DNA from 2 places in the Plantactinospora sp. B24E8 genome. Region 1 is predicted to be linked to the other one. Evidence: riboswitches for the same ligand, from Rfam matches in the RefSeq annotation. Region 1 holds a riboswitch; the other holds the start of a gene.
The links. A riboswitch is a leader RNA that binds a small molecule or an ion and turns the genes downstream of it on or off. The one in region 1 is predicted to bind S-adenosylmethionine.
Positions count from the first base shown of each region.

Region 2: linked by a shared signal. The riboswitch ahead of ABGB21_RS05725 (ABC transporter substrate-binding protein) and the one ahead of ABGB21_RS34935 (aminotransferase class V-fold PLP-dependent enzyme) in region 1 are both predicted to bind S-adenosylmethionine.

Region 1 covers NZ_JBDPMH010000049.1:8,676-24,247, reverse strand. The annotation lists gene ABGB21_RS34950 (AI-2E family transporter) at 1-6, opposite strand, end outside; gene ABGB21_RS34945 (co-chaperone GroES) at 178-516, shown strand; gene ABGB21_RS34940 (PrsW family intramembrane metalloprotease) at 551-2,065, opposite strand; SAM riboswitch class IV at 2,134-2,255, shown strand; gene ABGB21_RS34935 (aminotransferase class V-fold PLP-dependent enzyme) at 2,303-3,631, shown strand; gene ABGB21_RS34930 (FUSC family protein) at 3,693-4,934, opposite strand; gene ABGB21_RS34925 (FAD-linked oxidase C-terminal domain-containing protein) at 5,047-6,441, shown strand; gene ABGB21_RS34920 (glycerol-3-phosphate dehydrogenase/oxidase) at 6,467-8,302, opposite strand; gene ABGB21_RS34915 (hypothetical protein) at 8,477-9,259, shown strand; gene ABGB21_RS34910 (transcriptional regulator) at 9,252-9,656, shown strand; gene ABGB21_RS34905 (S8 family serine peptidase) at 9,917-12,394, shown strand; gene ABGB21_RS34900 (GNAT family N-acetyltransferase) at 12,460-13,419, shown strand; gene ABGB21_RS34895 (hypothetical protein) at 13,519-13,812, shown strand; gene groL (chaperonin GroEL) at 13,918-15,540, opposite strand.
Region 2 covers NZ_JBDPMH010000002.1:414,491-430,062, reverse strand. The annotation lists gene ABGB21_RS05730 (ThuA domain-containing protein) at 1-2,487, shown strand, start outside; SAM riboswitch class I at 2,650-2,741, shown strand; gene ABGB21_RS05725 (ABC transporter substrate-binding protein) at 3,016-3,927, shown strand; gene ABGB21_RS05720 (amino acid ABC transporter permease) at 3,967-4,761, shown strand; gene ABGB21_RS05715 (amino acid ABC transporter ATP-binding protein) at 4,748-5,593, shown strand; gene ABGB21_RS05710 (hypothetical protein) at 5,683-6,048, shown strand; gene ABGB21_RS05705 (CARDB domain-containing protein) at 6,159-9,848, opposite strand; gene ABGB21_RS05700 (DUF952 domain-containing protein) at 10,071-10,412, shown strand; gene ABGB21_RS05695 (LacI family DNA-binding transcriptional regulator) at 10,581-11,567, shown strand; gene ABGB21_RS05690 (hypothetical protein) at 11,609-12,526, opposite strand; gene ABGB21_RS05685 (inositol monophosphatase family protein) at 12,554-13,342, opposite strand; partial or broken gene ABGB21_RS05680 (TipAS antibiotic-recognition domain-containing protein) at 13,398-13,703, opposite strand; gene ABGB21_RS05675 (hypothetical protein) at 13,835-14,050, shown strand; gene ABGB21_RS05670 (MFS transporter) at 14,218-15,507, opposite strand; gene ABGB21_RS05665 (winged helix-turn-helix transcriptional regulator) at 15,560-15,572, shown strand, end outside.

The DNA of each region.
Region 1 (15,572 bases):
ACCCACCCGTGCCTCCCCTGGTGGCGGAGAATCGGCCTCCCTACGGTAGCCGGACCGGTACAGCCCGGCTCGCACCGCGTGCGGCTGCCGGGCCCCGGGATCGGCACCGTCCCGGGCCGGGTGGGGCCGAGGAGGCGCAGGTCGACGCGGTCGCCGGGCACGGTACCGTTTCCCGACGTGACCGCCGACGTGAACAACGACAACGGGCTGCCCATCCGCCTGCTGCACGACCGGGTGCTGGTGCGTACCGAGGGCGCTGAGGGCGAACGGCGCTCGACCGCCGGCATCGTCATCCCGGCGACCGCCTCGATGGGGCGCCGCCTGGCCTGGGCGACCGCGGTCGGGGTCGGCCCGAACGTCCGCTCCATCGTCTCCGGCGACCGGGTGCTCTTCGACCCGGACGACCGCTCGGAGGTGGAGCTGCACGGCCGGGAGTACGTGCTGCTCCGCGAACGCGACGTGCACGCGGTTGCCGCCCGACGGGTCGAGGACGACTCCACCGGCCTCTACCTCTGACAGGCCCGCCGGCCAGCGCCGGTGGCGACCCGGCTCAGAATCCCGTGGACGGTCGGTACGGCGACGGATGGCCCGGGCCGGCGCCCGGGACCGTCGACGGTCCGCCCGTCCCGTACCACCCGGACGGGCCGTAGCCGCCCGGAACCGGGCCGGGAGAAGGCGCCGGCACCAGCACGACCGGGATCGGCACCACCGGCTCGCTCGGCGCCTCCACCGGCCGGCTGGTCCCGTCCGGGAACGTCAGGTGGTAGCGGGTCCCGTCCCAGAACCCGGGTGGCGCCTGCGGGTCCCGGCCGACAAATACCTGCCGGGCCGCCTGCAGCTCGTCGAGCAGGCGACGCTCCTCGGCCACCGAACGGGCCAACGCGGCCGGCTTGGCGTCCAGGCCCCGGACCATCCCGTCCCGGAGCAGCGCCAGCCGGGTGGCGGCGTACTGGAATCCGCGCATCGCCCGCAGACCGTGCGGACCGGCCACCCGGCGGGCCCACTGTCGGGCCGCGTGCCGCCGGCCGAGACTGCTCAGCGCGGCGACCTCCGGCGGCGTCAACCAGCCCGCCCGTACGTAGTCGGGCAGGGTGCGCTCGGTGAGTCGGCCCTCCCAGCCGCGCAGCCAGATGGCCAGCCCGACCATGCCCAGGAAGATCGGCACCATCAGGCTGATGTAGCTGTAGAGCATGATCAGCGGCTGCCCGGTCTGCTCGACGAGGGTGGGTGCCAGGTTCCAGGTGCCGTGCAGGATCATCGCCAGCAGCAGGCCGGCCAGGGGCGCGGTGATCCGGACCGCCCGGTCGGCGGAGCGGGCCGCGACGCCCAGCCCGACGCCGGTCATCGCGGTGAAGAGCGGGTGGGCGAAGCCGCTGATCAGCACCCGGGAGATGAAGATCGCGATGACGTTCATCGTGCCGGTGGCCGGGCCGTACTGGCTGGCGCCCTCGGCGTAGCCGAGTCCGCCGAGGTAGAGGATGTTCTCCACCATCGCGAACCCGACCGCCGACAGGCCACAGTAGACGATCCCGTCGGTGATGCCGGACCACTCCCGGCGGCGGAAGAGCAGCAGCAGGATCGGGCCCAGCGCCTTGGTCAGCTCCTCGATGAAGGGCGCGACCAGGACCGCCACCAGCGAATCCGACAGTCCGGCCGAGTGGAACAGGTCCGCCGCGAACCCGTTCACGTTCAGCGACGCGTACGTCGACACCGCCGCGCCCCAACCGAAGCAGAAGACGAGGTACTTGACCGGCTCCGGCTCGTACCGGTCGAGCCAGAGGAAACAGGCGACCAGGACCGGCACCGGCACGATCGCCGCGACCAGTCCGACGACCAGCGCGGTGATGCCGAGCCGCTGGCCGAGGGTGAGCAGCATCAACACCGCGCAGCCGGCGATCAGCAGGATCACCCCGACCAGCACCAGGATGCGGCGCCACCCCAGTCCGGACCGTGGCGACCGGACCTGGACCACCGGCAGCCCACCGGGCGGTGCCGGGGGGAACGATCCCGGCGGAACCGGCGACGGTGCGGAGGTGGGCGCACCGGGTGGCGGGGTGTCGACCATGACGTCAGCGTAGTCACATCCGGCAGAGCCTGGTCTCACCACTTCCGCTCCGGCTATGCTCACCGGCAGGTCACGAGTGCCAGCGTTCAGCCCCGGCTTGCTGGCCGGCAACCCTCGTCGAGGTTCGCGGTGGGGTGCCCCGGGTGATGACCGGGCCTGGTCGCACCGCCGCGCCAGGCAAGCGCGGGCCCCGACCCAATCCCACTCCGGGGTCCCTGGACTGCCGGAGGTACCCCGATGAGTACGACCCTCGCGTCCCGTTCCCGCCGTACCGCACCCCGGGAGGCCGGGAACGCGCCGGCCGCCGGCGTCGCCGTGCCGGACAACGGCCGCACCGTGCCGGGTGCCAGGCCGCTCGACGTGCTCGGCGTACCCGGGCAGGTCAACCTCGACTACGCCGCCACCGCGCCGTGCGCCCGGGCCGCCGCCGACGCGGTGGCCGAACTTCTGCCCTGGTACGGCAGTGTGCACCGGGGCGCCGGAGCGCTGTCCCGGCGCAGCACCCTCGCCTACGAGCGTTCCCGGGAACAGGTCGGCGACTTCCTCGGCGTCCGCGCGGGTGACCACGTCATCTTCACCCGCAACACCACCGACGCGCTGAACCTGCTGGCCCGGGCCCTGCCGCCCGGTGCCCGGGTGGTCACCTTCGGCGGCGAGCACCACGCCAACCTGCTGCCGTGGCCCACCGGGACGGTCCGGCTGCCGGTCCCCGACTCCCCCGCCGCAGCCGTCCGGGCGCTCGACGCCGCCCTACGGGAACTGCGCCGGGGCACCGACGGGACAGGGCCGATCCTGGTCGCGGTGACCGGGGCCAGCAACGTCACCGGGGAGGTCTGGCCGGTCGCGGAACTGGCCCTGGCCGCCCACCGGTACGGCGCCCGGATCGCCCTGGACGCGGCCCAGCTCGCCCCGCACGCCCCGGTCGACCTCGGCGCGCTGGACGTGGACTACGTCGCGGTCTCCGGACACAAGCTGTACGCCCCGTTCGGGGTCGGCGTACTGGCCGGGCGGTCGGACTGGCTGGACGCGGCCCCGCCGTACCTGGCCGGTGGCGGGGCCACCCTGGCGGTCGGCACCGCCACCCACGACGTCCGGTGGACGACCGGGCCGGCCCGACACGAGGCGGGCACCCCGAACCTGCTCGGCGCGGTCGCGCTGGCCGCTGTCTGTACGGCGTTGGAGGCTGCGGACCGGGCCGCGCTGTACGCCCACGAGCAGGCCCTCCTCGCCCACCTGCGGGCCGGACTCGCCGCGCTGCCGCAGGTGTGCGAACTGCGTACCTTCGCCGCCGAGGCGCCCCGGGTCGGGATCGTGTCGTTCGTGGTCGCCGGCCGGGATTCGGCGGAGGTCGCCGCGGAACTCGCCCGGGGGTGGCAGATCGGAGTCCGGGACGGGAAGTTCTGTGCCCATCCGCTGGCCCGACGCCTGCTCACCGAGGCGGCCACCCGAACCGGACGGACCGACCTGCCGGGCACGGCGCTGCGGGCCAGCATCGGCCTGGGCAGTGGCCGCGAGCACGTCGACCGCCTGCTGACCGCCCTGGGTACGCTCACCGGCGCCAGCTGAGCCGGCCGGCAGGTCAGGCCGGCCGGATCAGAGAGCCGGCCGGCGGGTCAGGCTGGTCGGATCAGATGGCCCGGCGGCGACGCTGCCCGCCCGACCGGGTCGTCTGGCCCTCGCGGGCCGCCTTCTGGGCGGCCTGGGTGGCGTCGTCGGGGTGCCCGCCGGCCGCCAGCCGCACCAGCCGGTTCGCCTCGGTCCGTTCGATGCCGGTCGCCCGGAGCACGTCACTGCCGGCGGTCCGGACCTGCGCGACCACCACGCTGCCGGAGAACCCCACCCCCTCGTCGTACGCCCGGCCGGCCTGCCCGATCGCCTGCAGCGCCTGCTCCCGTGCGGCCTCCGGCTCGATGCCGATCCCGAGATCCTTGCGAAGCAGCTTCACCGCGTCGGCCAGCAGCGCCACCGCGGTCGCCAACTCCTCCGGCACCGGCTCGTCGTCCTCCAGCACGGTGACCGCGCGCCGGATCAGCGTGCCGCTGTTGTGCACCGCGTGTTCGATGAACTGGGAACTCTCCACGTACTGGGTGAGCGCCGGCCGGCGGTGCCAGCGCACCGGCGACAGGATCGAGGTCTCCCGGCCGCCCTCCAGCGCCTCTTCGAAGCCCTGCAGGTGCTCCTCGACCTCGTTCAGCCGGTCCAGGGCCCGCTGCGCCCGGGGCGCGTCCCGGGTTCTGAGCGCCTCTGCGGTCTCGGTCAGCTCCTCGGTGAGCCGGCCCAGTGCCGGCCGGGCCGCCCGGTCCACCACCCGGAGCGGATTCAGTGGCAGGACCAGCGCGATGACCACCAGCCCGGCGGCCCCACCGATCAGCGCGTCGATCACCCGGGGCGCCTCGACGTTCGACATGGAGGGCATGACGGTCACGATCAGCACGGCGGTCGCCGCCGCCTGGGTGACCACCGCCGGACCGCCGCCCAGGAAGATGGTGACCACGATCGAGAGCAGCACGATCAGGCCGAGTTGCCACGCGCCACGTCCGGCCAGCAGGACCAGCAGGTCACCGAGTCCGATCCCCACCGCGACGCCGATGATCAGCTCGACGGTCCGGCGGAACCGCTGCCCGACCGAGGAGGCGATGGTGCCGATCGCGGAGATCGGCGCGAAGACCGGCGACGGGTTGCCCAGCAGTTCGTGCGAGGCGGTCCAGGCCAGCGCCGCCGCCACCGAGGCCTGCACCGACAGCAGCAGGTTGAACCGTACGGCGTGCCAGCGGTCCTTCACCGTGGCCCTGGAGCGCCTCCGGAACTCCTTCGCCAGCTGGCTGATCCGCTCCCGGTCCAGGTCCAGGTCGACCGGCGCTTTTGCCACGGTGTCCCGGACGGTGCGCATGGCGGGGACTACCCGCTTCCGAACCTTCCTAACAGTGGCGGTCCGAAACCGACCATGGTCGACAGGTCGTCGGCCGACTAGCCTGCCCACCATGCCGGATCTTCTCGACGACCTGCGGGCGGCACTCGGTGAATCCGCCGTACTGACCGATCCCGACCTGCTCCGCGGCTACCAGCGCGACGAGGCCGACCTCTGCGTGGCCGGCATGCCGGCCGTGGTGGTCCGGCCGCGCAGCACCGCCGACGTGGTCGCCGTGGTCCGGACCGCCGCGGCGTACGGCGTACCGGTGGTGCCGCAGGGGGCCCGGACCGGCCTGGCCGGGGCCGCGAACGCGGTCGACGGCGCGGTGGTGGTCTCCATGACGGCGATGGACGAGATTCTCGAGATCGACCCGGTGAACCGGATCGGTGTGGTGCAGCCGGGGGTGGTCAACGCCGCCCTGGCGGCCGCGGTCGCCAAGCACGGGCTGCGCTACCCGCCCGACCCGGGCTCGTGGGAGTCGTCGACGATCGGCGGCAACGTCTCCACGAACGCCGGCGGCATGTGCTGCGTCAAGTACGGCGTCACCACCGAGTACGTCCTCGGCCTGGAGGTGGTGCTCGCCGACGGCGAGGTGCTGCGGACCGGGCGACGTACCGCCAAGGGGGTCGCCGGGTACGACCTGACCCGGCTCTTCGTCGGTTCGGAGGGCACCCTCGGCGTGATCACCGAGGTGACGGTCTCGCTGCGCCCGGCGGCCGAGGAGTCACTGACCCTGGTCGCGGTCTTCCCGTCCACCGCCGCCGCCGGCCGGGCGGTCGCCGGGATCTCCGCCCAGGGGCTCAGCCCGAGCCTGCTGGAACTGCTGGACCGGACACACCTGCGGGCGATCGAGGCGTACCGGCCGATGGGGTTGCGGACCGACGCCGGCGCGCTGCTGCTCGCCGCCGCCGACACCGGGCCCCGGGCCGCCGCCGACCTGGCCCGACTGGCCGAGGTCTGTACGGCCAGCGGTGCCGACGAGGTCTACGCGGCGACCGACGCCGAGGAGGCGTCCGCGCTGCTCCAGGCACGTCGGCTGGCCCACCCGGCGATGGAGCGGTTCGCCGCGCAGGCGTTCCCGGGCGGCAACGGCGGGCTGGTCATCGACGACATCGCGGTACCCCGGGACGCGCTGGCGGCGCTGCTGGACGGGGTGGCCCGGATCGCCGAGGAGTGCGACGTACCGATCGGGGTGGTCGGGCACGCCGGGGACGGCAACATGCACCCGAACATCGTGGTGGACCGGGCCGACCCGGCCAGCGTGGCCCGCGGCCGGCGGGCCTTCGACGCAATCATGGAGCTGGGGCTCTCGCTCGGCGGCACCTGCACCGGCGAGCACGGGGTGGGACTGCTGAAGCGGGACTGGCTGGCCCGGGAGATCGGTCCGGTCGGGGTACGGGTGCACCAGGCGATCAAGCACGCCCTCGACCCGACCGGACTGTTCAACCCCGGCAAGGTGGTCTAGTCAGCCGCCCCGGCCGGCCCGTCGCTCAACCCGACAGTTGTGCCCCGTCCGGCCCGACACCCGCGCCACGGTCGGCGGCCAGACCGCGTACGTCGGGAGCGCCGAGCCGGGCCGCGTCCGCGGTGGCGTCGTCCGGCATCCGCTGCGACTGCCGCTCGGCCGCCACCCGGGCCAGGTAGTGCTCGACCTCGCGGGCCCGTACCGAGGCGTCCCAGCCGAGCACCCGGCCCATCAGTTCGGCCGCCTGCTCGGCCGACTCGGCACCCCGGTGCGGCGTCTCGAACGAGATCCGGGTACGCCGGGTCAGCACGTCGTCCAGGTGCAGCGCGCCCTCGGCCCGGGCCGCGTACACCACCTCGGCGGCGAGGTACTCCGGTGCCCCGGCCAGCGGTGATCCGAGCAGCGGCTCGGCGTCGACCATGGCGAGGAGTTCGCCGGTCAGGTTGCCGTACCGCTCCAGCAGGTGTTCCACCACCCCGGCCGGTACGCCGTGTCGGCGGGCCAGGTCGGCCCGGTCCCGCCACAGCGCGGCGTACCCGTCGGCGCCGAGCAGCGGCAGGTCGGCGGTGCGGGACGCGCGGACGTTGCCGAGCCGGCGGGCCGCCTTGTCGACCACGTCGGCGGCCATCACCCGGTACGTCGTGTACTTGCCGCCGGCGACCAGCAGCAGCCCGAGCATCGGCTCGAAGACCGCGTGCTCGCGGGACAGTTTCGACGTCGAGTCCGCCTCGCCGGTCAGCAGCGGGCGCAGCCCGGCGTAGACGCCCTCGATGTCGTCGGTGGTCAACGGCCGGTCGAGCACGGTGTTGACCTGGTCGAGCAGGTAGTCGATGTCGCGGGCCGAGGCGGCCGGGTGGGCCCGGTCGAGCCGCCAGTCGGTGTCGGTGGTGCCGATGATCCAGTGCCCGCCCCACGGCAGGACAAAAAGCACCGAGGTCGGCGTACGCAGGATCAGCCCGGCCTCGCCGGTGATCGCCGAGCGGGGCACCACCAGGTGCACCCCCTTGGAGGCGCGGACCCGCAGCCCGCGCCGGACGCCGACGTCGCCGAGCAGCTCGGACATGTCGTCGCTCCACACCCCGGTGGCGGCGATCACGGTCCGGGCGTTCACCTCGAACTCGGCGGGTTCGCCGTTCCCCTGCGCCGGCGCTTCCATGTCCCGGACCCGTACCCCGGTCACCTCGCGGGCCTGCCGGTTCAGGCCGACGACCCGGGCGCTGGTCACCACGGCCGCGCCGAGGCTGGCCGCGGTCCGGGCCAGGGTGACCACCAGCCGGGCGTCGTCGACCTGGCCGTCGTAGTAGCGGATCGCCCCGGAGACCGCGTCGGCGCGCAGGCTCGGGAAGATCCGGCGGGTGCCCTCCCGGCTGAGGTGCCGGTGCAGCGGCATGCCGCGCCCGCCGCCGAAGATCCCGGCGAAGGCGTCGTACGCGGCGACCCCGGTGCCGTAGTAGGAGCGCCGCCAGACCCGCTTCGGCAGCGCCGTGGGTCCGTCCGCGGCCGGCAGTGGCACCAGGATCGGCACCGGACGGACCAGGTGCGGCGCGAGTCGGGTGGCGAGCAGGCCCCGCTCGGTCAGCGCCTCGTGGACCAGCCCGAGTTCCAGCTGTTCCAGGTAGCGCAGCCCGCCGTGGATGAGTTTGCTGGACCGGCTGGACGTGCCGGCGGCGTAGTCACGGGCCTCGACCAGCGCCACCTTCAGCCCCCGGGAGGCCGCGTCGAGCGCGGCGCCCGCCCCGGTCACCCCACCACCGATGACGAGTACGTCGAACCGTTCACTCCGCAGCCGTCGCAGGTCGGCCGCCCGACGGGCGGGTGACAACTCTCCGGCCGTGTTCCGGGAAACGCTGGGGTCACGCACCCGTCCACGTTAGCCGCCCACCGTCGGTGGGGAAGGCCCCCTCCTGTCGCTTCTCGTCGGGGCAGTGCCCCTCGCCGACCAACTCCGGTGACCGGTCCTCCTTGTCCTGGGGTGTCGACAGGCATATGCTTTGCATCGCAGAGTAGATAACGGATGCAAAGTAAGGGGGCGGTCATGCACCCACCGGAGCACACCCACCCGGCCCGTACGCTCGCCGAACTGGACCGACTCCGCAGTCGTACCCGGGACAGGGCACACGCCGGGGCCTGGCTGCCGGCGCTCGGTGTCGCCACGCTGCTGCTGGCCAGCAGCCTGCTCTACCGCACCCCGTTCGGAACACCCACCAGCATCACCATCAGTCACCCCTACTGGGCGGGGCTGCGCGACGAGCAACACGACCCGGTGCTGTCGTACGTCTTCTGGTTCGTCGGGATCCCGCTGCTCTTCGCGGCGACCGGCGCCTGGTACGCCTGGCGCGCCCGCCGGCTGGGCCTACGGGTCGCCTGGCCGGTCTTCGCCGCCACCGGCCTCGGCGTACTGGCACTGCTCGCCGTCCTCGCGGCGGTACCGGAACGGCGGATCGCCGCCGACCACCTCGGCGCCGCCACCCCGGACTTCTGGTGGCCCGGCCTGCTGACCCCGCTGCTCCCGGTCGCGGCGGCGGTGCTCGCCCTCGCCTGGGCCGAACGCAGCGTCGCCCTCGCGATCGCCGGGGGTTGGATCGCACTGCTGACAGCCTGGCTCTGCGGCTCCCGCACGCTCGGCTACCTGCCGCCCTGGGCCACCCGACTCCTCGGCGGCGGCGACACCTCGCTCGGCGGCGAACTCGCCCTCCGACCAGGGCACTATCTTGTCCTGATGGCGCTACCGCTGGTCAGCTTCGCCGCCGTCCGCGCGCTGCGGGCCGCCCGCCGCACCACCCGACCGGTACGGACCACCGAGGTCCCGGGTGCCTGACCGGCAGGCCCCGGCGGCGCATCCCGCCCTCGCCCTGGACGACACCGTCCACCAACGGGTACGCCTCGCCATCCTGACCGTGCTCAGCGAGGTACGCGAGTGCGGGTTCGGAACCCTGCGCGACGAACTCGGGCTGACCGACGGCAACCTGAACCGCCACCTCAGGATCCTGGAGGACGCCGGCCTGATGCAGGTGACCAAGGGGTACGAGGGCCGGCGCCCCCGTACCTGGCTACGGCTCACCCGGCAGGGTCGGGCGGCGCTGCGCGCCGAGGTCGCCGCACTGGAGCAGCTGGTCAACCGGCTCCGCAGCGCAGCCGAGGACGACAGCGCGGCCCAGGACGACAACGCCGCCGCCGAGGAGGAGGCCGGCGACCCTACGGCTTCCGCCGACTGAGTTACCCACCCGACGGGGCGTCCACGGAGGACGGTGCGGGGGAAGGCGACGCGGACCCGCCGGGGTGGCCGGACGTCGTAGCATTTCGCGGCATGCAGGACGGTGCGTCCCCGTCGCCCGGTGCTTCCCCGCCGCCCGGTGCTTCCCCGCCGCCCGGTGCTTCCCCGCCGCCCGGGCCCTCGTCCGTGCCGCCGCCGTACCCACCCCCGGCTGTCCCGCCGTACCCGTATCCGCCGCCTCCGTATCCGGCGGCCGTCGGGGTGGCCGGCAGCAGCCCCTGGCCGGTGGTCGCCGCCGTTCTCGTCGGGCTCTGGACGGTCGGCGTGACGGTGGTCGCCCAGACCGTCGGGTGGGCCGTCGACCAGACACTGCTCGTCGCCGGGTTGGACCGGCCGGTCTGGCTCTGGCCGGCGATCGGCCTGGCCAACGCCCTACTGGTGGGAGTGCCGACCGGACTGCTGGCCCTCCTGCCCCGTTCCCCGGCGGTACGCGCCACCGGCCGGGCCTGGTTGCTCGGCGCGATCACGCTCGGCGTGCTGCTGACCCTCCGGGCGATCCCGACGACCGCGCACGAGGTGTACCTCGCCGGATTCGCCGCGACGGCAGCCCTGGCCACGGTGCTGATCCGCCGGCTCGGCAGCGGAATCCACAGGTCGGCCCGCGAACCGGTCCACGGGTCCCCGGCCGGGCAGGGAGTACAGCCATCCCTGCTCGGGGCAGCCACGGCTCGGACCCGTACCGAGCTGGGTGCGGTCCTGTTCGGGACCGCCGCCGGACTGGCCCTGCTGCTGCCCTGGGCCTGGGTCGGCGCACTGGGCGGCACGCTGGAGACCGTGCTCGCCCTGCTCGCCGCCGCCACGGTCGGCTGGCTGGCCGCGACCGTCCTGCACACCGGCTTCTGGGCCGCCTTCGCGCCGGAACCCGGCGGCTCCCGCACCGGACTCGTCCTGCTCGGCGGGCTGGTGGCCGGGGTGGCGCTCGCCCTGCTCGCCGCCGGCACCGGCCAGTCCGGCACCCAACTCGCCGTACTCCTGGTGTTGCCACCAACCGGATTCGCGCTCGCCGCGCTGCACGCGGTCGGCCGGGCCCGGTCCGCCGGCGCGCCGTCATCGGCGGACGGCGCGGCTGTCCGGCCGGACACCGCCGGCGGCTGGCTTGTCGGCATCGCCGCGATCGGTCCACTGGCCTTCGTCGACCCGGAGGAGATCACCCTGCTGCTGGCGGTCACCCGCGACGTGCCGTACTGGGCCGCGATCGCCGCCCTCGGCTCGCTCGCCGTCGCGGTGCTGCTCGCCGTCGGGTACGGCGTCGGCTTCGGCCGGTCCACGGCGGCACTGCCCCGCCGGCCGGTGGCCGTGGCGGTGACCGGTGTCCTGCTGCTCGGCGCCGGCGCGGTGTACGTCGGGCTCGGCAGCCCGGGCTGGCACGGTGAACGGCTCTTCGTGGTGCTCCGCCAGCAGGCGGACCTGACCGGGGTGGCGGGTGCGGCGGGTCCGGCCGGCCGGGAGGCCCGGGGTCGGGAGGTCTACCGCCGACTGGTCGACACCGCCCGGTCCTCCCAGGCGGATCTGCGCCGGGAGTTGACCCGGTTCCGGCTGAACCACACGCCGTACTACCTGGTCAACGCGATCGAGACGGACGGGGGTCCGGCGGTGGCGGCCTGGCTGTCCCGCCGGGAGGACGTGGCCCGGGTGCTGGTCAGCCAGCGGCTGCGGCGATTGCCGGCCGGGGGCGGGCCGGCACGCGGCGACGACCCGGCCCCGACGTCACCGGGTTGGAACCTGACGACGATCGGCGCCGACCGGGTCCGGGCCGAGCTCGGCATCGACGGTACGGGCGTCGTGGTGGGCAGTTCGGACTCCGGGGTGGACGGAACCCATCCGGCCCTGGCCGCCGGTTTCCGGGGCGGTGACGACTCGTGGCACGACCCGTGGAACGGCACCCGCGCCCCGGTCGACCACGGCGGTCACGGTACGCACACCCTCGCCACCGCGGTCGGCGGTCAGCACGTCGGGGTGGCGCCGGGAGCCCGCTGGGTGGGCTGCGTCAACCTGGACCGCAACCTCGGCAATCCGGCCGACTACCTGGACTGCCTGCAGTTCATGCTGGCGCCGTACCCGCCCGGCGCCGACCCGTTCAGGGCCGGACGGCCGGAACGGGCGCCACAGGTGTTGACCAACTCGTGGGGCTGTCCGCCGATCGAGGGCTGTGCCCGGGAGACGCTGCGGCCGGCCGCCGCCGCGCTCGCCTCCGCCGGCATCTTCTTCGTCGCCGCCGCCGGTAACACCGGTCCCGGCTGCGGATCGCTCGACGATCCGCCCGCGCCGTACCCGGAGGTCTTCACCGTCGGGGCGACGGACCGGAACCGGCGGGTCACGTTCTTCTCCAGCCGGGGTCCGGCGCCGGGCGGGGCGGCGAAACCGGACCTGGTCGCGCCCGGCGACGAGGTGCTGTCCGCCCTGCCCGGCGGCGGCTACGGCGCGCAGAGCGGTACGTCGATGGCGGCCCCGCACGTGGCCGGGGTCGTCGCGCTGATGTGGTCGGCGAATCCCGCGCTGGTCGGCGACCTGGCGACCACCGGCCGGATCCTGCGCGACACCGCCGCACCGGTCGACCCGACGTTCCGCTCCCGCCAGCCGGCGGACGAGTGCGGCGGGCCGGCACGGATCTCCGGCGCCGGCATCGTGGACGCGTACGCCGCCGTCCGGGCGGCCCAGCAGCTCGACCAGGGGCGGTGAGCACTCCGACCGGCGACGCCGACGAACCTGTACGTCGGTCGACCGATGACCTATCGTCGGCGATCATGGAAGCCGAGTTCTCGATCGTCGCGCTCACCGACGCCCAGGTGCCGGCCGTGGTCCAGCTCTGCACGGACGCGCTGGACCTGCCCGAGGACGCCGCCGAGGCGGCCCAGATCGTGGCCCGGTTGCGGGACGACACCCCACCGCCCGGGTCGGCGCAGCGGCGGCGTACCGCCGGGGTGGTCGCCCTGGCCGACGGTGCCGTGGTCGGCGCGGCGCTCGGTTCGCTGGCGTACCGCGACCCGGCCGTCGGGCACGTCGACCTGTTCGTCGTTCGGCCGGACCGGCGGCGGCGGGGCATCGGCCGGGCGCTGCTGCGGTCGGTGGAGGCGGCGCTCGCCGGACTCGGCGCCGCCCAGGTACGGATCGCCGGCAACGCGCCGCACTACGCGTGGCCGGGGATCGACGTCCGGTACACCCCGGCGGTCTGCACCGCGCTGGCGCTCGGCTACACCCCGGACGGTACGGCCTGGAACATGACCGCCGACCTCTCCGACGAGTCCTCGCCGGCGCTGCGCTCCACCGCCGCCGCCGAACAGCGGCTGGCCGCCCAGGGTGTCACGGTACGGCGTGCCGGACCGGCGGACGTGCCGGAACTGACCCGGTTCGCCCGGGACACCTTCGGCGGCAGTTGGGACGCCGAACTGGCGCACTCGGTCGGGCCGGACGACGCCGGCTGCCACCTCGCCGTCCGTACTCCGCAGGGGGGTGGGGAGCCGGAACTGCTCGGTTTCGCCGCGTACGGCTCGTCCCGGCCGAGCTGGTTCGGGCCGATGGGGACCGCGCCGGCCGCCGAGGGGCTGGGGATCGGCAGTGTGCTGCTGCGGCGCTGTCTGCGCGACCAGTACGCGGCGGGCCACCGTCGGGCCCAGATCGGCTGGGTCGGGCCGGTCCCGTTCTACTCCCGGGCTGCCGGGGCGACCGTCGAGCGGGTGTTCTTCCTCTACCGCAAGCAGCTCTGATCAGCCGAGCACGGTTGATAACGGATGTGTACCTACAAACCGCCATTTACCCATTCGCACCGCCGGTCACCTCCTACCGTTTGCGGGGAGGAGGCACTCATGGCGAATGACGACGACCCGGTGGACAAGTTGCGTCCGGTGGCGCATCCGCCGACGGACCTGCCCGCCGCCGAGACCCCGGTGCCCCGGCTCGGCCAGGACGACGTCGTCGGACGGCACGACGCTGTCGACGGTGCCGGCGCGGCGGTACCCGGGGACGACCCAGGGGACCTCGGTGGGGCCCAGGCCCGTGGGGCGGTCGACGACCGGGAGTCGGTCGAGGTCCCGGTCGAGGTCGGCAGACCGTTCAGCCGGGCGGCGAAGCGGCGGAACCAGCGACGGCTGCCGAGCTGACGACAGCCGACCCGCCGGGTATGCCGCGGGGCACAGGCGAACGCCGGGTACGACGAAGGGGCGGACCGCTCGCGCGGCCCGCCCCTCACGACGTGGAGTCTGGACTCAGAAGTCCATGTCCCCGCCGCCCGGCGCACCGGCCGGGGCCGGGTTCTTCTCCGGCTTGTCCGCCACCACAGCCTCGGTGGTCAGGAACAGGGCCGCGATCGACGACGCGTTCTGCAGCGCCGACCGGGTCACCTTGGCGGGGTCGATGATGCCCGCCTCGAGCAGGTTGACGTACTCGCCGTTGGCGGCGTTGAGGCCGTGGCCGGCCTCCAGGTTGCGCACCTTCTCGACCACGACGCCGCCCTCGAGGCCGGCGTTGACGGCGATCTGCCGCAGCGGAGCGTCCAGCGCGAGCTTGACGATCTGCGCGCCGGTCGCCTCGTCACCGGCGAGGTCCAGCTTGTCGAACGCGGTCTTGCCGGCCTGCACCAGCGCCACGCCACCACCGGGGACGATGCCCTCCTCGACGGCCGCCTTCGCGTTACGCACGGCGTCCTCGATGCGGTGCTTGCGCTCCTTCAGCTCGACCTCGGTGGCCGCGCCGACCTTGATCACCGCAACACCGCCGGCCAGCTTGGCCAGGCGCTCCTGCAGCTTCTCACGGTCGTAGTCGGAGTCGCTCTTCTCGATCTCGGCCCGGATCTGGTTGACCCGGCCCTGGATCTGGTCGGCGTCGCCGGCACCGTCGACGATGGTGGTCTCGTCCTTGGTCACCACGACCTTGCGGGCGCGGCCCAGCATGTCGAGGCCGACGGCGTCGAGCTTGAGGCCGACCTCCTCGCTGATCGGCTGGCCGCCGGTCAGGATGGCGATGTCGCCCAGCATGGCCTTGCGGCGGTCACCGAAGCCCGGCGCCTTCACGGCGACGGACTTGAAGGTGCCCCGGACCTTGTTCACGACCAGGGTCGCGAGGGCCTCGCCCTCGACGTCCTCGGCGATGATGGCCAGCGGCTTACCCGACTGCATGACCTTCTCGAGGATCGGCAGCAGGTCCTTGACCGTCGAGATCTTGTTGTTGACGATCAGGATGTACGGGTCGTCGAGAACGGCCTCCATCCGGTCGGGGTCGGTCATGAAGTACCCCGAGATGTAGCCCTTGTCGAAGCGCATACCCTCGGTCAGCTCCAGCTCGAGCCCGAAGGTGTTGCTCTCCTCGACGGTGATGACGCCTTCCTTGCCGACCTTGTCCATCGCCTCGGCGATGATCTCGCCGACGCTGGTGTCACCAGCGGAGATGGAGGCGGTGGAGGCGATCTGCTCCTTGGTCTCGATGTCCTTGGCGAGCTTGCTCAGCTCCTCCGAGACGTTCGCGACCGCGGCCTCGATGCCCCGCTTGAGGGCCATCGGGTTCGCGCCGGCCGCGACGTTGCGCAGGCCCTCGCGGACCAGCGCCTGGGCGAGGACGGTCGCCGTCGTCGTGCCGTCACCGGCCACGTCGTCGGTCTTCTTGGCGACCTCCTTGACCAGCTCGGCGCCGATCTTCTCGTACGGGTCCTCGAGCTCGATCTCCTTGGCGATGCTCACACCATCGTTGGTGATGGTGGGGGCGCCCCACTTCTTCTCGAGCACGACGTTGCGGCCCTTGGGGCCCAGCGTCACCTTCACGGCGTCGGCGAGGGTGTTCATGCCCCGCTCGAGGCCGCGGCGCGCCTCTTCGTCGAACGCGATCATCTTGGCCATACGGCGTTGTCCTCCTGGACACTCACGGCCGC
Region 2 (15,572 bases), on a different contig from region 1:
TTCGCCTACACCCCGACCCAGACCAGCCAGTCCGACGGGCTGCTCGGGCTGACCCTGGACAACAACTTCGCCACCAACAACTGGCTCTACCTGCTCTGGTCGGACAAGACCGCCAACCAGCTCAACCTGTCCCGGTTCACGGTCGCGGGCGACACGATCAGCATGGGCAGCGAGCGGCGACTGCTGACCATCCCCACCTACCGGGGCGAGGGCCGGGCCAACTCGCACATGGGCGGCTCGTTGGCCATGGACCGGCACGGCAACCTCTACGCCGGCATCGGGGACAACACCGATCCCTTCGAGTCCGGCGGCTTCACCCCGATCGACGAGCGGGCCGGCCGGCGGGCCTGGGACGCGCAGGCCACCTCCGGGAACACCAACGACCTGCGGGGCAAGATCCTGCGAATCACCCCCCGCGCCGACGGGACGTACGCGGTGCCGGCCGGTAACCTCTTCGCCCCCGGTACGGCCCGGACCCGGCCGGAGATCTACGCGATGGGGATGCGCAACCCGTTCCGGATCACCGTCGACCCGCTCACCGACGCGCTGCTGGTCGCCGACTACGGGCCGGACGCCCGGGCCGCCAACCCGAACCGGGGGCCGGAGGGGACGGTGGAGTTCAACCGGATCACCAGTGCCGGCAACTACGGCTGGCCGTACTGCACCGGCGACAACGTGCCGTTCAACGACTACAACTTCGCCACCTCGACGCCGGGGCCGAAGTTCGACTGCGGCGCCCTGGTCAACAACTCGCCGAACAACACCGGGCTGACCAACCTGCCGGCGGCCCGCCCGGCACTGGTCTGGTACGCCTACTCGGCCTCGGCCGCCTTCCCCGAGCTGGGCACCGGCGGCGGCGGGCCGATGAGCGGCCCGGTCTACGACTACGACCCGGCCAACCCCAGACCGACGAAGTTCCCGGAGTACTACGAGGGCAAGTGGATCGTCTACGAACTGACCCGGCAGTGGTGGAAGACGCTGTCAATCCACGACACGGCGCAGACCTTCGCCGACCCGCGCTTCGGCCCGACCCGGGTCGGCGACCTCCAGTCGATCAACGGGATCTTCGGTGACATGAGCTGGATCCAGCCCTTCGAGGCCGAGTTCGGCCAGGACGGCTCGCTCTACGTGATCGACTTCGGGGTCGGCAGCGGCAGTGGCCGGGGCGGCAGCAACGAGGGCGCCGGGATCTACCGGATCGACTACGTGGCGAACGGCCGGCCGCCGGTGGCGAAGGTGGGCGTGGACCGCGACAGCGGCCCGGGACCGCTGACGGTGCGGTTCTCCAGTACCGGCTCCGCCTCCGCCGACGGCACGCCGATCACGTACGCCTGGGACCTCGACGGGGACGGCGACACCGACTCGACGGCGACGAACCCGACGTACACGTACTCCGAGCGGGGTCAGTTCACCGCCCGGCTGACCGTGACCAGCGCCCGTGGGCTCAGCTCGGTGGCGACCGCGCAGATCACGGTCGGCAACACCCGGCCGGCGGTGGCGTTGAGCGTGCCGAACGGCGGCTTCTTCGACTTCGGCGACCAGATCCCGTACGCGGTGACGGTCACCGACCCGGAGGAGAGCGGCATCGCCTGCGACCGGGTGGTCACCCAGACCCACCTCGGCCACGACAGCCACAGCCACCCGATGGACAACTACCTCGGCTGCTCGGGCACGGTCACCACGGAGGCGAACGGTGGGGACGGACACGGGCCCGGCCAGAACCTCTACACGGTGCTGACCGCCCAGTACACCGACGGCGGCGCGGCCGGCGGGGTGCTGGCGCTGGTCGGCTCGGTCTGGCACGAGTTGCAGCCGAAGAACAGGGAGGCGGAGCACTTCGACGCCGCCCAGGGGATCCAGGTGCTGGAGCGGACGACCGCCCGGGCCGGCCGGCGGGTCGGCGACGTCGACCACGGCGAGTGGATCAGCTTCGGTCCGGTGAACCTGACCGGGATCGGCTCGGTCACCGCCGCGGTCAGCTCGGGCAGCACCGGCGGCACCGTCGAGTTCCGGGCCGACTCGCCGACCGGGCAGCTGCTCGGCACGATGCCGGTCGGCAGCACCGGCGGCTGGGACAACGTGGTCTCGCCGACGGTCAACCTGGCCAACCCGGGCGGGACGTTCACCCTCTACCTGGTCTTCGTCAACCCGGCGCAGGCCGGCGGCACACCCGACCTGCTCTCCCTGGACTGGCTGCGCTTCAACGGCGCGGGGGTGAAACGGGAGACCGGCGGGACGGTCTCGGTCACCGCGAACCCCCGGACCGGGACGGCGCCGCTGTCGGTGGCGTTCACCGGTACGGCCACCCCGGCGGCCGGGCGGACCATCACCGACCGGGCCTGGGACTTCGGTGACAACACCCCGGTCGTGCACGGCACCTCGGCCACCCACTCGTACGCCCGGCCGGGTACCTACACGGCCCGGCTGACGGTCACCGACAGCGCCGGAGCCACGATGTCGAGTCATCTGACCATCACGGTCCGCTAGGTCTGAACGGTCCGGAGGGCACCTTCCTGCCGCCCGGGCGGTAGCCGGTGGCACGGAAGGGGCCCTCCCGGCCAGGCGGCCGGGCGAAGCGTGGCAAGGATTACAGCGCCAACCGCGCTGACCAGTTGGAACGTCGGGCCACCGGCTGCGTAGACTCTGCACCGGCCATCCAGAGCGACCGAGAGACCTGGCTCGTCGACGTCGCAGCAACCCCCCACCACGGGTGCGGGTGCTACCGCCAGGACCGATGGAGGTTCGCAGTGCCTACCACCCGGGCCGAGCGGTCGAGCCGGCTCCATGTCACCTGGCACCGGTGGCGTCGACATGTCGACCTGTGCCGGATCAGCACCATGCTCTGTCGCGGTCACGCCTGACCCCGCCCGCCGGTCGGCGGATCTCCGACCATCTGATTGATCCCCTCGAGGCGGTTGACCTCGACGCTGCGGCACGCCCACGACCGGTGCACGGTCGCGGGCCGCGCGTCCGTGTCGGCGTCGCCCGCCGGATATTTCCTGGAGTTTCCACACAATGCGCCTCAACACCCTGACCACCCGCCTGCTCTCCGGGGTCGCCGCCGTCGCGTTGCTCGGTGCGGTCGCGGCCTGCGGCGGAGGTTCCGCCGACAGCGCCGACAACCCGTACGACCTGCTGCAACCGGGCACGCTGCGGGTCGGCACGCTGACCGACGCGCCGCCGAACGTCTTCCTCAAGGACGGGAAGTTCACCGGTTTCGACAACGACCTGATGACCGCCGTGGCGCAGAGGCTGGGCCTGAAGGTCGAGTTCGTCGGCACCGAGTTCTCCGCACTGCTCGCCCAGGTCAACAACCACAAGTTCGACGCCGGCTCGTCCTCGATCACCATCACCGAGGCGCGGAAGAAGACCGTCGACTTCACCAACGGCTACGACTTCGGCTACTTCGGACTCGACGTACCGGCCGGCTCGCCGATCAGGAGCTTCGCCGAACTGAAGGGCAAGCGGGTCGTGGTGGTGCAGGGCACCGTCCAGGACGACTACGCCACCGCCGAAGGGCTCGACCCGGTCCGGGTGCCGGACTACAACGGCGCGATCAACCAACTCAAGGCCAAGACCGCCGACGCCTGGATCGCCCCGGCCGAGATCGGTGAGAAGTCCGCGCAGGACAGTGGCGGGAAGATCGTACTGGCCGAGAAGCAGCTCAGCTCGGCGCCGACCGCGTTCGCGGTGGCCAAGGGGAACGACCCGCTGCGCGAGGCCCTGAACAAGGCGCTCGACGAGGTGGTCCAGGACGGCACCTGGACCCGCCTCCAGGACCAGTACTACCCGGGTCGGCCGATCCCGGAGACCTTCAAGCCGGGCAGCGGCACCGTGACCTTCCCACCGGTGCAGGCCGGCGCTGGCAGCACGCCGAGCGGCGCCCCGACCGCGCCGGCCAGCCCGACCGGTACGCCGGCGGCCTGACCCTCCACAGGAGACGAGCGAGCAGAGACAGGTGGAGCGATGGAGACGCTGAGGACGTTGTGGGAGACGTTCTTCGACCTGGAGTCGATGCGCGAGGCGCTACCCGAGATGCTCACGGTCGGGCTGCGTAACACGCTGCTGCTGGCGCTCGTCTCCGCGATCCTGGGGACCCTGCTCGGCATGCTGCTGGCCGTCGCCGGCCTGGCCCGGACCCGATGGTTGCGCTGGCCGGCACGGATCTACACGGATGTGTTCCGGGGGCTGCCGGCCGCGGTCACCATCCTGCTGATCGGGGTCGGGTTGGCCCCCCTCGGGCTCGCCTGGTGGGGACCCAACCCGTACCCGCTCGGCATCCTGGCCCTGTCGCTGATCGCGGCGGCGTACATCGGGGAGATCTTCCGGTCCGGCATCCAGAGCGTGGAGGCCAGCCAGCTGGAGGCGACCCGGGCCCTGGGGCTGTCACACGCCGCCGCGATGCGTCTGGTCATCATCCCGCAGGGCGTACGCCGGGTCCTGCCGGCCTGGGTCAACCAGCTGATCGCCCTGATCAAGGACTCCAGCCTGGTCTACTTCCTCGGCCTGGTGGCCAGCCAGCGGGAGCTGTTCCGGATCGGCCAGGACTACGCCGCGAACACCGGAAACGAGTCGGCGCTGCTGCTCGCCGGCCTGTGCTACCTGGCCATCACGGTGCCGCTGACCCACCTCGTGAACTGGGTCGACCGGCGGTTGCGCGACGGTCGGGCCGCCGGGCCGGAGCCCGAGGATCCGCTGGCGCCGGCCGGCGAGACCCCACTGCCCACGTCGACGGAGGGAGGCCCCCATGTCCGACGGTGACCGAGCCGAGCCGTCGACGGACCGGGTCGGCGACAACCGGACCGTGGCGGTGACCGACCTGACGTCGCCGGCCGTCTCGTCCGACCCGGCCGCCGGCCGGGTCTTCGAGTCGGTGAGCGTCGCCACCCGGGACGTCCACCTGGCGTTCGGACGCAATCCGGTGCTGCGCGGCGTCGACCTGGAGGTCGGCCGCGGCGAGACCGCGTGTGTGATCGGCCCGTCCGGTTCCGGGAAGTCGACCCTGCTCCGGACCATCAACCGGTTGTTGGAGCCGGACCGTGGTGACGTGCTGCTCGACGGGCAGAGCGTGCTCTCCGGCGACCCGGACGAGTTGCGCCAGCGGATCGGCATGGTGTTCCAGCAGTTCAACCTCTTCCCGCACATGACCGTACGGCGCAACGTGACCCTGGCCCTCCGACAGCTCAAGGGCCTCTCCCGGGACGAGGCCGACGAGGTGGCACTGCGCCAGCTCGACCTGGTCGGCCTACGGCACAAGGCGGACGTACGACCGGGCCGGCTCTCCGGCGGTCAGCAGCAGCGGGTGGCGATCGCCCGGGCCCTGGCGATGTCACCCCGGGTGATGCTCTTCGACGAGGCGACGTCGGCGCTCGATCCGGAACTGGTCAAGGGGGTGCTGTCGCTGATGGCCGACCTGGCCGGACAGGGCATGACCATGGTCGTGGTGACCCACGAGATGGGGTTCGCCCGGCAGGTCGCCGACCAGGTCGTCTTCATGGACCAGGGCCGGGTGGTCGAGGCCGGCCCACCGGCCGAACTCTTCGCGGCGCCACGCAGTCCCCGGCTCCGGCAGTTCCTCTCCCAGGTGCTCTGACGGTCCTCCCCCGGGTGCGCTGACGGCGGTCTCCCGCGCGGGTACGGCGACGACGAACCGTCGGCCCTCCGGGTAGGACCGCCGCCGGTGTGGATTCCGACGATCCGGTCCTCGTCTTCCTCGCCTCCGCGACCCCGCCCCACCAGGCGGTCGCGCTGCGGATCGAGGGAGCACCACCGGCCCAGTGGCAGGCGACCGTGCTCTACGACTCCGCCGAGACCGTCACCGTCTCCCTGGCCGGGCTGAACACGGTCGACCTCCTCGCCCGACTGCGCCGGCTCCGGGTGCCGGCCGAGATGGTCTACCGGGAGATCCGCGACCTCGGGATCGACTGGGATCCCGAGCAGGAGGTACGGCAGCGTTCCGAGGCGGACATGGCCGACTGGCGGAAGCGGGATCACGAGCACCGGGAACAGCTCAAACGCGAGTTCCTGCGCCGGCAGGCCGAGGACTGACCGGAAGCCGGGACGGGGTCGCCCCCGAGCACGGCGGGCGGCCGTGGGCGGTCATGGACGTGCTCCCGACGCGTGGCGCCTCGGGAGCACGTCCGCCGGTGCCGGTCGGGTCAGCCGCCGTTGATCACAAAGGTCGATCCCGGTTCGACCACGATGTTGCCGGTGGCCGAGTTGGTGATGGTCACGTTCGTCAGGGTCGCGCTGCCCCGGGCGCCGCCCATCGCGAGGATGCCCGCGCCGTTGTTGGACCGGTCGATCCGGACGTTGCTGATCACCACCCCCGGCATGTTGCCGCCACCGGTCTTGAACTGGATGCCGTCGTACGTCGAGTCGTGGATCTCGGTGTCCCTGATGGTGACCCCGACGATGTCCCGGGTCGCCGGGAAGAGTGTGATGGCGCCGAACTCCTGGTCCTCGTTCCAGAAGGCCCCGCCGGTGCGGTAGAGGGCGTTGTTCGCGATCAGTGTCTGCCCGGAGAACGGCAGCGGGCTGTGGTCGGTCGCCAACATGATGCCCGGGTAGTTCATCGTGTCGTAGATCAGGTTGTTCTCGATCGAGTTGCCGTAACCGCCGTAGATCGCGATGCCGTTCGCCCGCCACGGCAACTGGACGGTGTTGTTGACGAAGTGGTTGTCGTGGGCGATGTCGACGGACTGGTCCTTGACGTACGGGTTGGCCCAGACCGCGAGCGCGTCGTCACCGGTGGTCCGGAAGGACGAGTTGAAAACCCGCGAGTTGCGGGTGCCGTTGCTGAAGTTGATGCCGTCGGCGTACGTGTTGCGGATCCGCATGCCGGTGAACTCCAGCCCGTCACCGGGTCCCCACAGCTCGGGGATGTTGTCGAAGTCGCGACCGACCCAGGCGCCGACGTTGGCGTGCTCGATCCAGACGTTGCTGATCCTGGTGTTGCGGCCGAACCGTCCGTTGAGCCCGACGCCGCCCTCGGCACCGCCGGGTCCGCCCCGGATCCGGCCGGAGCCGAAGATCGCGATGTCCGAGATCTGGGTGTTGTCGTCGATGTCGAAGCCGAAGTTGCCCTCGTGCGGGTGGTTGATGCCACCGACCACCAGGTGCGGCTCGGTCAGCGTGTAGAGCTGGGAGTGCCACATCCCGGCGCCCCGGATGGTGACGTTGCGGATGCCGACCTGGTTGTGCTGTCCCCGGTTCAACGGGTCGTCGGTCAGGATCTTCTGTTCCTGCCGCCACTGCCCGGCCGGGATCCAGACGCAGCCGATCACCCCGTTCTGGTCGTCGGTCACCGCCCGCTGGATGGCCGCCGTGTCGTCGATGCCGTCGCCCGGCACCGCGCCGTACGCGGTGATCGAGGTGCAGCCGGCCGGTTGGTCCGTCGCCGGCGCCACCTGCTCCAGGTCGACCAGGTCGATGATGTGGAAGGCGGCCGTGTCGGACGCGTCCCGCTGCAACCGGAACCGGGTGCCGGCCGGATACGTCTGGGACAGCAGCGCCTGGGACTCGTCGAAGAGCCGTCGGGCGTCGCTCTGCGGGGTGTTGGTCAGTCCTTCCGGCTCATCGGTGTTGCCGTAGAGCCAGCTGTGCCGGGACGAGAACGTCAGCTTCCGGACGAAGGTGTCGTTGACGTAGAGGCTGATGGTGGCCTCGGTGCCGCCGCCGCCCGGCGCGTCGGGGATCGAGTTGCGGACCACGATGGCGTTCGCCGGGTTGGTCGAGGTGACCTCGACGAACTGTCCGGTGCCGGTGAGCCGTACCGACCTGCGGCCGGAGGACTCGGTGGCGAAGTTGGTGTGTCCGAAGGTCCGCAGCGGGTCGGCCTCCAGCAGGGTGCCCTGGTAACGCCCGTCCTCGGCCTCGTACGACACCCACGGGACGGCCGCGCCGCGACCGACGACGATCGACCGCGTACCGATGTTGTTGCCCTCGTTGGTCTCGGCGACGACGTTTGTCGCGTCGGCGGTGGCGGTGATGGTGGCGCCGCCGCTGGTCGCCGTCCAGCTGCCGCTGATCGGCACCTGGGCGGTGGCCCCGGCGGGGATCGACGGGGTGCTGGTGTTCAGGGTGGTGCCGCCGACCACGAGCCGGGTGACGGTGGTCGCGCCGGTCGCGGTGGTGCCCCGGTTGTGCACCGCCACCGTGAAGGTGACGGTCGCGCCGACGGCCGGGTTCGTCGGGTTGACGGTGATGCCGGAAACCTGCAGGTCGGGCCCGGGCGCCTGGGCGACGACCAGCGGCGAGGTGGTGGTGAGGCTGTTGTTGCCGTTGTCCTGCTCGATCACCGTGTCCGTCGGGTCGACCACCACCGCGACCGGGTAGCTGCCCTGCGGCCGGGTACCGACCTGGTGGGTGACGGTGGCCGAGGCGCCGGCCGCCAGCCCGGCGACCGGCGCGCTGCCGACAACCGTGCCGCCGAGACTGAAGTTGACCGTGGTCGCGGCGGCGGCCGCCGAGCCGGTGTTGCGGACCGTGGCCGCCAGCGTGATCGGGGTCGTCTCGGTCGGCGCCGTCGGCGTCCAGGTCGCCGCGGTGACCACCAGGTCCGGGTTGGCCGCCGGGGTGCCGCAGACCTCCAGCTCGGCCACCTGTCCGGACGGTGCGCCGGTGTTGCTGTTGAACCGCAACTGCACGGCGGCGGTGGTCGCGGTGACCGGGATCGACACCACGTTGCTGCCCTGGACGAACTGGTGGTTCGCCGCCGAGACCAGGTTGGTGAAGGTGCCCGAGGCCTGGTCACGGCCGAGGATCTGGAAGTTCTGGGTACGGGTGCCCCACGCCGGGTCCGGGTTCAGCTTGACGTTGACCCCGGTGACCGCGTGGTTCGCGCCGAGGGCGACGGTCAGGGACTGCGGGAAGCCGGCGGCTCCCTCCCAGTACGTGTCCAGTGCCCCGTCGTTGGCCTTTTCCGGGGTGTAGACGAAGGTGGAGCCGGTCGCCGTCATCGGCTTGCCCCGGGCGACGTTCTGACATCCCGGCTGTTGGCTGCCGGTACGGGTGACGGTGTTGCCGGGCGCGGAGAGGTTGCCCGCGACGTCGCGGGCCCGTACCTGGTAGGAGACCGTCGTCGAGAGCGGCGGGTTGTCCTCGAAGGTGGTCACCGCGCCGACCGTCTGCAGCAGCGCGCCGTTGCGGTGGATGTCGTACCCGGCGAGGCCGCTGCCGCCGGTGTTGTCGGTCGAGGCGCCCCAGCTCAGCCGGATCGTCGTACCCGACTGGGTGTAGGACAGGGTGCCGGGCACGCTGGGCGGGGTGGTGTCGGTGGGGCCGCCGCTGGGCCCGTACACCTCCAGTTCGGAGAGCTGCCCGGCCGGCCATCCGCTGTTGGCGCTGATGCTGACCCGGACGTGGCGGGTGGTGGTCGCGGTGAAGCTGACCGTCACCGAGTTTCCGTCGACCGCCGGGTCGAAGGTGTACGTCCGCGAGCCGACCAGGTCGGTGAAGGACGATCCGTTGGTGCTGCCCTGCACGCTCAGGGTCTGGGTCCGGGTGCCCCAGCCGGAGGTCGGCAGCCGCAGCACGACCCGGTCGACGGTGACCGAAGAGCCGAGGTCGACCTGTAGCCAGCCCGGGAAGGCGTGGTTGACGCTCTCCCAGTAGCTGCCCTGGTCGCCGTCGACCGCCCGGGACGGGGCGTAGACGTCGGCGTGACCACTGGCCTGGGTGGGTCGTCCCTGGGCGAGGTTGCCCTCGGCGAGGATCCGGACCGGCCGGTCGGCCGGCAGGTCCGGTCGGGCGGCGGCGGGGGTGGCTGGTGCCGACAGCCCGACGGTGGCGACCACGGTGGCCGCGACGACCGTCGCCACCCCCGGGACACGTCTGGATCGTCTCATCGCTGTTCCTTCCGGAGCGGACGGTGCCCGGGGTGGTGGTCCCACGAGCGCAGGCGGATCTACCCCGATGGGATGCCATCGGGGTAGAAGTTGCGGCTGTTAGTCGGAAAAAGAGCAGAGGTTTGTTTAGTTCTTGCGGCGGGTTGTCCAGAGGTTACCGACCTGCTACCAGAGCGTCAATACGTCCAACCTGGTCGATGACCGGAGCGGTACAGTCCAGCGGTGATCTTCCACATCGCCGAGGCGGCGGACTGGACGGCGGCCCAGGCCAGCGGGGACTACCGGGTCTCGACCCGGGGCCGCACCCTCGCCGAGGAGGGCTTCGTCCACGCCGCCCGCCGGGACCAGGTCCTCGGGGTCGCCGAGGCGTTCTACGCCGACGCCGGCCCGCTACTCCTGTTGGGCATCGACCCGACCCGGCTCTCCGCACCGGTACGCGACGACGAGGTGGCGCCGGGTGTGGTCTTTCCGCACATCTACGGACCGATCAACCTGGATGCCGTGGTGGCCGTGACGCCGCTCGTCCGTGGCGCCGACGGCACCTACACCCTGCCGTCGCCCTGACCACCACTCAGGAGCACTGACCTGCGCATTCTCACCGGCCGGACGAGAACGATCGAGACATGCAGCGACGATGATGGATGAAGACGTCACCGACTGCGTACACTGCGGCACGTGGCGGGGCAGATAACAGACGGGCCACGGCGGGGACGCCGACGGGGAGAACCGACCGTGGCGAGCATCGCCGAACTGGCCGGGGTGTCGAAGCCGACCGTGTCCAAGGTGCTCAACGGCCGGTCCGGGGTGGCGTTGGAAACCCGGCGACGGGTGGAGGCGCTGCTCCGCGAGCACGGCTACCGGCGCCCGGACAAGACACCGGCCAGCGCCACCCTGGAGGTGGTCTTCTACGGCCTGGAGAGTCACCTGGCGATCCAGATCATGCGCGGGGTGGAACAGGTCGCCCGACGGCACGAGCTGGCGGTCGGGTTCATCGAGGCGAACGGCCGCACCGCGCCGGGCCGGTCCTGGGCGGAGCAGCTGCTGGCCCGCCACCCGGTCGGGGTGATCGCCGCGTTCTCCCGGTTCACACCCGAGCAGCACGCCCAGCTCGCCGCCAGCGGGATACCGCTGGTGGCCCTCGACCCCACCGGCGAACCGATGCACACCATCCCGTCGGTCGGCGCGACGAACTGGAGCGGCGGCATCGCCGCCACCCGTCACCTGCTCGATCTCGGCCACCGCCGGATCGCGGTGATCAGCGGGCCACCCGACTACGTGGCCGCCCGGGCCCGGTTGGAGGGGTGCCGGGCGGCGATGGAGATCGCCGGGCTGCGGCTCGACGAGCGGCTGGTCCGCAGCGGCCGGTTCTTCTTCGAACGCGGCCGCGACTTCGGTCTCGAACTGCTCCACCTGGCGGACCCGCCGACCGCCGTGGTCTGCGGCAACGACCTGCAGGCCCTCGGCCTGTACGCGGCGGCCGCGCAACTCGGCCTGCGGATTCCGCAGGACCTCAGCGTGGTCGGCTTCGACGACATCGACAACACCCGCTGGTGCTCGCCGCCGCTGACCACCGTCCGGCAGCCGCTCGCCGAGATGGGCGCCACCGCCGCCGAGATGGTGCTCGCGGTGGCCGCGGGTGAGCCGCTCCTCCAGCACCGGGTCGAACTCAGCACCACCCTGGTCGTACGCGAGAGCACCGCACCGCCGGCCCGCACCTGACGTCGCCCCCGCCCCGGCTCTGGTACCACCGCCCGATCCGGTCAGGCGTATCTGATGTCCAGGTGGTCGAACCGCCCGTCCCGGAACCGCTCCCCGATCCCCTTCCGGAACGGGTTGCCGCAGTTGGTGAGGCTGAGGTGGGACAGTTTCCGGCACTCCAGCAACGCCTCGACGTGGGTGATCCGCTTGCTGTTCAGGATGGTGAGTTCCACCAACTCGGGCAGTTCCCGGAAGACCCGGCAGTCGATCTCGGCCCGGAGTCCGTTCAGTCGCAGCGCGCGCAGGGTCGGGAGGGTGGCGAGGCGGGCGACCGGGAAACGGGTCCCGGTGCCGCCGATCTCCATGGCCCGCAGCGGAGCGGTGATGTGCGCGAAGACGTCCACGTTTCCGAGGTGGGCCAGTTCCAGGTGACGTAGCGTCGTCAGGTCCCGGATCTGCCGGAGCACCTCGTCATCACCGAGGGCGGTGGACAGGAACTCGAGCGGGGGCAGCGGGTCGAGGATCTGGGCGAGGGGCGGTACGGGACTGGAGTTGACGAACATGACCGCGCGGAGTCCGGGAAGGACGGCATCGGCGGCCAGCGGCGCCTCCGGGACCGGCGAGAGGTGGTCGTGGCTGATCACGAGGGTGGGCAGGCCGGCCGGCACGCCGGTCGGGGTCAGCAGGGGCACCAGCGGCGTCGGCAGGTGCAGCGCGGCGAGGTTCCCCAGGTCGGGCAGGAACGCCGGCAGCCTCGGCCTCCGCAACTGTGCCCGGGACGGGCGCAGGTGCAGGGACCGCACCCGGGCCGCCTCCTCCGGCGTCATCGTGCCACCCCAGGGGATCCGTACCCCGCCGTCGTCCGTGTAGTCGTAGCACTCGGTGACGTTGCCGACGCAGTAGCGTCCGTCCCCGACCGGCGGACGGAGGTACCGGTACCGGCTCGCGGCGAATCCGTCGGCCGGTTCGTTCCCACTCATCGCGGGTCCCCGTCCCCCATCCCGCTCTCAGTTCCCGAACTGCCGCTCGACCAGGGCCAGCAGCGCGGCGTGGGTCTCCTGGTCCGCCGCCACCAGCAGCCCGCCGGCACCGGTGTGCACCGGCTGCCCCCGCAGGCCGGTCACCACGCAGCCGGCCGCCCGGCACAGGGCGATGCCGCTGGCGAAGTGCACGCTGTCCCGCAGGTCGCCGTCGGTCACGTACGCCGCCCGCCGCCCGGCCGCGACCCAGGCGACGGCGAGGGTGGTGGAGAGCACCCGGGGAAGGAAACGCTCGGCGAAGCCCTCGTCCGCCAGCAGTCGTACGGCCCGGAAACTCGGAAACGGCGGGTCGAGGTTGACGTCCACCAGCCGGGACCCACCGGACGGGAGCAGTTTCTCGTCCACCCCGTCCCGACGGACGTACGCCTGGTCGCCGTCGGTCCAGAACACCTCGCGGGCGAAGGGGTCGGCGCTGGCCGCGGCCGTGACGTCGGTTCCGGTGCGCAACGCGACGTTGACCGCGACCAGCGGGGTCCGGGCGGCGAAGTTCAGCGTGCCGCAGAGCGGGTCGACGAGCCAGGTCCGGTCGGCATCGCCGGCGCCGCTCCGTCCACTCTCCTCACCCAACACGGCGTCGTCCGGACGGGCGGATCGGAGCAGGTCGAGGATGGCCTGCTCCGCCTCCAGGTCGGCGGCGGTGGCGAAATCCCCCGCGGACTTCTCGACGCGCTCCAGTTCGGCGCCGTAGCGGTTCCGGACGATCTCGGCACCCGCCTCCGCCGCCGCGACGGCCAGCATGGGATCAGTGAGCGACATGACTGGACGATACCGACGGATCTCCGCCCCGCCCGATCCGGTGTCGCCCGCGCCGCTACCGCCAGGTAGCGGTGTCGGGGTCGATGCCATGGGCGCGCGCAGCGGCGTCGATACTCCGCCGGAACCACGTTGCCAGGCCGGCGCGGATGCCGTCGTAGTGGGCGGCGAATCCCGGATCGGCCTCGAACATCCGGCCCAGACAGACCTGCATCTGCCGGGTGAGGGGAAAGTACGAGGCGAAGATCTCGCGGTGCCGCTCGACGAGTTGGTTCGCCGCTGGACTGCCAGGGATGACCCCGGCGTCCATCGCGTCCCCGAGCGCACGCTCGAGGTCGGCGACCGCATCGGCGATCGCCTGCCATCCCTCCGGACCTCCGTGCCTTCTCGGGGGTGATCACCTCCACGTCGCGGGTGTTCCAGGGCGTGTCCCGTGGGCCGTCGACCGAGTCCGGGCGCACCGCACGACAGTCCTCGACAAGGGAGTCGACCTGGTTGAGCACGCAGGAGAAGCTGACGCTCATCGCCGGTGCCTGCGCCGGAACCGTCGGCGCCGAGACGAGGAGCACGTCCTGGAACGCCCACCGGCGCAGGTGCACGAGGGTGCCGGGGATGCTGAACAGCTCGAAGAATCCCAGCCCTCGAACCCAGAAGTCCACCGACGTCGCCAGATCGGTCGTGGGGATCGTCACGAAGGCGGGCATGCCGTAGATGCCCCGGAACAGCTCCGGCGCCACCGCGTCCGGACCGGGAGTGGGCACCGGGCTGAGCTCGAAAGCGTTGTAGTGGTCGCTCATGTGCCCAACCCTCCAGCCTGACGTCACGTGAGGGTCAAGTCGGATCCGCGCATCCGGTCCGTCGGCTGCGGGCGGCCGACGTCATGGCCGGGGGCCGCTGCGCTCGAGCCGCAGGACGGCGTCGTCGTCCGGGGTCCGGACCGGCTCGTGATGGTCGGTGAGGTCGCGCAACCGCCTGACCGGCGAGGCGAGCAGGACCGCCGGAATGCACACCGCTGCGGCAACGAAGATCAACAGGGTGGTCCGGGCACTGAGCAGACCGGCCAGGAGCCCGGCGAGCAGACCGCCGATCGGGATCGCCCCCCAGGAGACGAACCGCACCGTCGCCATCACCCGCGGCAGCAGTTCGGGCGGGCTGGCGATCTGCCGGTAGGTACGGGTCACCACGCTGAGCACCACCACACCGATCGAGAACACCACGTTGCCGATCGCGAACGCGGCCAGCGCCGGCCAGCCGGTGCCGAGCGGCACGACAACCGCGCCGGCGACCGCGACGAATCCCGCGACGATCAGGGCGCGGGCGGTGCCGAGCCGGTTCGTGATCCGGTTGGTCAGGGTCGCACCGAGCAGGGTGCCGACCCCGTCGGCGGCCAGCAGCACCCCGACCAGACCGGGCGTCAGGTGGAGCTCCCGGATCAGGTAGAGCGTGTAGAGGGCGTGCTGGGCGCCGCAGACGGCGTTGGCCGCGGTGGCGGCCCACATGCAGGGGCCCATCACCGGGTGCCGGACCACGAAGTGCCAGCCCTCCCGGATCATGGCCCGGACCGGCGGCCACCGGTCCGGTGCCGTCGACCGACGCTCCGGCAGGGTACGCAGCAGCAGTGCCGAGACGAGGTAACTGACGGCGTCGACGAGCAGGGTCGGCACCGCGCCGATCAACTGGACGAACAGGCCACCGATGGACGGGCCGCCGAGCTGGGTGGTGGCGTGGGTTCCGGAGGTCAGGCTGTTCCGGGCCTGCAACTGCTCCTTGCTGACGATCGAGGCCAGGAACGTCGAGTTGGCCACGTCGAAGAGGACGTCCGCGAAATTGATCACGAGTGCGGTGACCACCAGCTGGGCGATCGTCAGGTGCCCGGTCCACCAGGTCAGCGGGATCGACACGACCGCCGCCGCACGGGCCAGGTCGGCGACGATCTGCACCCGGCGCATCGGCAGCCGTTGCACGATCGCCCCGGCCGGCAGGCCGATGACGATCCAGGCCAGGTAGCTGGCCGCGACGATCAGGCCCATCTCGAACGCGGAGGCGTGCAACACCGTCACCGCAGTCAGCGGCAGCGCGACCGCGCCGACCGCCGAGCCGAGCCCGCTGGTCGTGCCGGCCGTCCACCACCGCCAGAAGACCCTCGCGCCGCCCTCACCGTCCGTCATCATTCCCCCGCCACGAGTAAGTTCCAGAATGAAACGCACTATACTTGACCTCGTGAAACGGTCTG